Linked DNA regions of Tolumonas auensis DSM 9187. The protein of the gene in region 2 binds, or shares a complex with, the protein of the main gene of each other region. Links are inferred from orthologs where the notes say so. Each region holds a gene or a part of one and is shown on either strand. Other genes may lie near its edges.

Region 1 (2,992 bases), 2.2 Mb from region 2 along the record:
CAGTGCGCAGTTAAAACCAGAAAGGACATCCGGATGAATACCTGGCCAGTTATCCTGCCGCAGAAAACAAGGTGAACTGCCGGTCAGAATCAGCCGATTGATACGGGAAGGGTGATCCAGTGCCATGCGCAGGGCAATTAACCCGCCCATCGACCAGCCCAGCAAATCGAAACGGGCTGGCAATTCCGCTAATACCGTCTCACTCCACGTTGCCAGACGACTATCCGGCATAATCACATCCCGGCTGTAGCCAAATCCAGGCAAATCGACCAGATGTAACCGGTAATACGGCTGCAGTAACGGCACAATCTCCTGCCAGACTGCACCATTAAGTCCCCAACCATGCAGTAAAACCAGATCCGGTCCCTGACCTATCCGTTCGATATACATATTCATATTTAACCTGTCAGTACCCACTATGCGCCTGATATAGCTGCATGATACTGAGCCTGTTCCGTTAACGCGACCATCGGTCCGGTTATCAACCATAATTAACCAGAGCTTTGTTTATTTTTTGCGCACCAAATAAGTACACAATAATCCATCAACGCCTCAAAGATGTGCGTCATCTGCACCATTTTGCCCACAGGAGAGGCAGGAACGATTATTTTGAGCCATTTTTAATGCGATCAAGGTTGGCATAATTCCTGCGAAGGAAATATCAGGTTAGTGACATCCTAGTCCGGCCAACGAGTTCTCAGACCTCCGATTGTCGAGATCAGGACACGGTATTATCAGGGAGATATTTACAATGAAACGATTGTTTGCAATCTTGGCACTGGTGGGGGCTTTCGGGCTGGCAACACCAGTATGGAGTGAGGAAGCAACTCCAGCTCCGACTACATCAACTGAAGTAGCAGCTCCGGCTGCAGAAGCAACTCCGGTGGCAGCACCTGCTGAAGCGGCGCCGGCACCTGTAATGACCGTCAATAAAGGTGACAACGCCTGGCTGATGGTTTCTGCGACCTTTGTTATTCTGATGTCTATTCCTGGCATCGCGTTATTCTACGGTGGTCTTGTTCGTACCAAAAACATGCTGTCTGTACTGATCCAGGTTCTGGTGGTGTTCAGTCTGGCAACCATTCTGTGGGTCAGCTACGGCTACAGTCTGGCGTTCACCGAAGGTAACGCCTTCTTCGGCACGCTGGATAAAGCGTTCCTCAGTGGCATTACACCGGATTCTATCGCAGCAACCTTTAACAAAGGTATCGGCGTATCAGAGTTCATCTATGTGGCTTTCCAGGGGGCGTTTGCCTGTATCACCTGCTGCCTGATTCTGGGTGCCTTCGCTGAGCGCATCCGTTTCTCTGCCGTGCTGCTGTTCATGGTGTTCTGGTTCACTCTGTCTTACATCCCTATGGCACACATGGTGTGGTACTGGGCTGGTCCTGATGCATACACTGATGCAGATGCAGCGGCTAAAGCCGGTGCAACAGCGGGCTGGTTATTCCAGCACGGTGCTCTGGACTTCGCGGGTGGTACTGTAGTTCACATTAACGCGGCGATCGCGGGTCTGGTTGGTGCTTACTTTATCGGTAAACGTGTTGGTTTCGGTCGTGAGTCCATGGCGCCGCACAGCCTGACCATGACGATGATTGGTGCATCTTTACTGTGGTTCGGCTGGTTCGGTTTCAACGCCGGTTCCTCTCTGGAAGCGAACGGTATTGCAGCTCTGGCTCTGGTTAACACCTGGGCAGCAACTGCAGCCGCAACCCTGACCTGGACTTTTGCTGAATGGGCACTGAAAGGTAAACCATCTATGCTGGGTGCCGCTTCCGGCGCGGTAGCAGGTCTGGTAGCCATCACTCCGGCAGCAGGTTTTGTCGGTGTCATGGGCGGTATCGTGATTGGTGGTCTGGCAGGCGTAATCTGTCTGTGGGGTGTACATGGTCTGAAACGCATGCTGAATGTGGATGACTCACTGGACGTATTCGGTGTGCATGGTATCGGCGGTATCCTCGGTGCCATCCTGACCGGCGTATTTGCCTCTCCGGATCTGGGTGGTACAGGTGTATGGGATTACGTTGCTAACGCCGTAGCTCCTGACTACTCCATCGCTGGCCAGGTTAAAATTCAGGCGATTGGTGTCATCACCACTATCATCTGGTCTGGTCTGGTTTCTATCGTTGGTTACTTCATCATCGATAAACTGGTAGGCCTGCGTGTACCGGTAGAAGCAGAACGCGAAGGTCTGGATCTGACTTCTCACGGCGAACGTGCGTACAACAATTAATTTTCTCAAAGATCTGTCAGGGCGCCTCAGGGCGCCCTTTTTATTACAGTGATGGCACCATTTCTTTCCATTCTGCAGACCTATGTTCTCCGCGCTGTACCGTATATTCTCATCAGCCCTTTACCCTGCCTGTCAGGGCATTTGCCTGTTTTGCCGTCAACCCACCCACCAGCCTTTGCTTTGTCATCACTGCGCGGAAGAGCTGCCGTTACTGGATCACCACTGCCGGTTATGCGGCTCCCCCATGGCAGGCAAAGAGGATATTTGCGGGCACTGCCTGCTACAGCCGCCGGAGTGGGATTTTCTGCATATTCTGGCTGACTATCAGTTCCCGCTAACCGGCTTGATTCATCAGCTGAAATATCAGCATAAAACACTCCCCGCTGCGCTGTTCGGCCGGATGCTGGCTGAACTTTACCCGCCGGATGAGCCCAAACCTGAGGTCATCCTGCCGGTGCCGCTGCACTGGCGGCGCCAATGGCAACGTAACTATAATCAGGCACAGGAACTGGCCCGCCCTATCTCGAAACGGCTCTGTATCCCTTGTGATAACCGCTTACTGAAACGATCACGGGCAACCAAAGTACAGGCCGGATTATCCAGAGAATTACGCCAGACAAACCTGAGTAATGCATTTATAGTTAATCCGCATACCTACCGGCATGTGGCAGTGCTGGATGACGTGGTGACCACCGGGGTAACTGCCACAACATTGGTACGGCTTTTGAAAGAAAGTGGTTGCCAGCGGGTCGATGTCTG
Region 2 (2,899 bases):
CTGTTGCAGCAAGCCGGCATCCGTACTGAAGGCTTCAATCAATAAAGCCATTACAGGTGAAAACAGCAGCAGAGCTAGTGCTCCGCTGCCAGCTAACCAGCGACGATGGCGTACAACTGCCATTAAATATCCTTACAGATCAAATTTAACTTTGTCGATCAGGGTTATCGCTTGTTTACGATAAGAAGCAATCTGAGCGATTGGCAGCGCATCGGCCTTGTATTCGCCCCATGAAGCGACCAGCCTGGATGGCGCGACACCCGCCTTCACCGGATACTCCATGTTCAGTTCGGCATACATCTGTTGTGCTTTATCCGCCGAGAGGTATTCCATCAGCTTGACTGCCGCGTCTTTGTTCTTGGCATATTTGGTCATCACAACCCCGCTCACGTTGACATGAGCACCACGATCTTTCTGGTTCGGGAAGTTGATATAAACAGCGTCAGCCCAGGTTTTCTGCTCTTCATCCTGCAGCATTTTGCCCAGGTAATAGCTGTTACCCAGTGACAGATCACACACGCCTTCCTTGATGGCTTTAACCTGATCGCGGTCATTGCCCTGTGGTTTACGCGCCAGGTTGGCCTTCAGCCCTTCCAGCCATTGTTCCGCCTTTGCTTCACCGTGATGAGCAATCATCGAAGCAACCAATGCGACGTTATAAGAGTTTTTACCGCTACGGGTACAAATCTTACCTTTGTATTTCTCGTCAGCCAGTGACTCGTAGGTAATATCATCTGGCTTGCCGACACGCTCTTTAGAGGTGTAAATATTGCGGACACGGGTAGTCAGGGCAAACCAGCGGTTGTCCGGATCACGGTACTGAGCCGGAATATTACTGTTCAGCGTTTGGCTATTAACAGGTTGCACCAGATCCTGCTCGACCAGTTCCATCAGGCGACTAATGTCGACCGTCAGTACCAGATCAGCCGGCGTATGTTTCCCTTCACGGGCCAGACGCTCTGCCAGACCATCTTCGGCATACACCAGATTCACTTTGATACCCTGTTCTTTTTCAAACGCCTGAACGATAGGCTCAATCAGATAAGCCTGACGGGCAGAATAAACATTAATTTCTTCCGCCGCCTGAACAGAACCCGCCACCAGTAAAGCCAACAACGCTACTTTTGTCATTACGTATCCATCCAACTAATGAGAATCATTATCATAATGATATGAGAACGGATATCATTTGTAAATAAATGAAAATAAATATCGTTTGTATTGACTTCAGTGTCCGGCTTGACCAAAAAGAAGACGACAGCGATGCAAAACAGCTTTCAGAAGGCAATAAAAAAGGGACCATAAAGGTCCCAACATGTCTGGACGAACAAGCAGAATCAAGCTTAGATGGCTTCACCATCCACTTCGCCGGTACGGATACGCACTACGTGCGCCAGATCGTACACGAAAATCTTACCGTCACCAATTTTACCGGTATAAGCGGCTTTGCTGATGGCTTCAATGATGCTTTCCACGTTGTCGTCAGAGGTAGCGATATCCAGTTTTACCTTTGGCAGAAAATCGACCTGATATTCAGCACCACGATACAGCTCGGTGTGGCCTTTCTGACGACCAAACCCTTTCACTTCGGACACGGTCATACCGTCCACGCCAAGTGCCGCAACGGCTTCACGTACGTCATCCAGTTTGAACGGTTTAATGATTGCACTGATAAGTTTCATAGTTAAACTCCCACTCCCTGGTTAATTGGGCTTGACTGAAACAATTCAATGTCTGTGCCATCTATTGAAAATTATTAATTTTCAGTTAGTTACAGCAAGGAACTGACAATCTGCTGATATTGGTGTGTTGAATTGTGCACTTCACTTCAGCACTGCTGCAAAAACGCCCCAAAAAGGGGCGTCATTGTGGGTCGTTTGCCTGTTATTGCTCGCTGATAAATTCACGCCAGGCCAGCAATAGTTGTTCAAAGTCATCCAGGCCACAGGCGGCAAACAATTCATCGTCGTAATAACTTAATCCCGCTTCATTATCTTCAATTTCTGTCTCAAATTGCAGTTCCCGTGCACTGACTGTCGCGGCTTCCTGATCCAGATGAAGAGAAAAATCCTTGCCCGGTAACGTATACTCATCACCACCATGAAGTAATCGTGCCGTTATTTTAAGTAACTCATTACAACGGGCGACATCGGCTCCCAGCTCATCTGTCAGCCATAAACCAAACGCTTCATGCCCCATTGACAGACGGGCCCGGCAACGGCCATCCGTATTCCGGACAAATTGATGATCCATATATTGTGCTCCTGAACAACGGCAATACGGGTCACTCCCTTTACCATTCAGTCTGCCAGCAGACTGCGTTTGCCTGATTAGTTCTTACTTATTAACAATAGCTGAAAACTTATTCCAAGTAGCCAAACTAAATAACTAAAAAAAGAAGGGCAAGTCTGTGACTTGCCCTTCATATCGCAGTAAATCGATGTTTATACCGGTACTTGCAGGATCACTTTATCCGCTTTGTCGGTGTAGCTGGCGATCTGATCAAAGTTCAGATAGCGGTAAACATCAGCTGCCATCGCATCCAGCTCTTTCGCATACGACTGGTACTCTTCCACGCTTGGAATACGTCCCAGAATCGCCGCCACAGAAGCCAGTTCTGCGGAAGCCAGATACACGTTCGCGCCCTGACCCAGACGGTTCGGGAAGTTACGTGTAGAGGTAGACACGACCGTGGTGCCGTCACCGACACGTGCCTGGTTACCCATACACAGTGAACAGCCCGGGATCTCGATGCGGGCACCGACACGACCGAAAATACCGTAGTAGCCTTCTTCGGTCAGCTGATCGCGATCCATCTTGGTCGGTGGTGCAATCCACAGACGGGTATGCAGCTGGCCTTTGAACTGGTTCAGCAGTTTACCGGCAGCACGGAAGTGAC

The links. The genes of interacting proteins can lie anywhere in the genome.
Region 1: the proteins of glnK (region 2) and amt are in contact, whole or in part, in a solved structure (PDB 2NS1), measured with the Escherichia coli proteins. The link is inferred for Tolumonas auensis DSM 9187 from one-to-one orthologs.

What each region holds. Positions count from the first base shown.
Region 1 is NC_012691.1:576,313-579,304, reverse strand. The notes cover bases 32-2,992. They hold amt (ammonium transporter), read left to right. Parts: upstream 32-751; coding sequence 752-2,233; downstream 2,234-2,992. Other genes in these bases: TOLA_RS02645 (ComF family protein), read left to right, coding at 2,316-2,992; bioH (pimeloyl-ACP methyl ester esterase BioH), read right to left, coding at 32-396. Outside these bases: more of bioH, read right to left, coding at 1-31. UniProt on the Escherichia coli protein: Involved in the uptake of ammonium/ammonia (NH(4)(+)/NH(3)). Transport is electrogenic. Following sequestration of NH(4)(+) at the periplasmic face, NH(4)(+) is deprotonated and neutral NH(3) is transported into the cytoplasm.
Region 2 is NC_012691.1:2,793,339-2,796,237, forward strand. The notes cover bases 14-2,881. They hold glnK (P-II family nitrogen regulator), read right to left. Parts: upstream 1,683-2,881; coding sequence 1,344-1,682; downstream 14-1,343. Other genes in these bases: TOLA_RS13015 (ABC transporter permease), read right to left, coding at 14-123; TOLA_RS13020 (Fe(3+) ABC transporter substrate-binding protein), read right to left, coding at 133-1,131; TOLA_RS13030 (YacL family protein), read right to left, coding at 1,885-2,253; acnB (bifunctional aconitate hydratase 2/2-methylisocitrate dehydratase), read right to left, coding at 2,445-2,881. Also shown: more of TOLA_RS13015, read right to left, coding at 1-13; more of acnB, read right to left, coding at 2,882-2,899. UniProt on the Escherichia coli protein: Involved in the regulation of nitrogen metabolism. Regulates the activity of its targets by protein-protein interaction in response to the nitrogen status of the cell.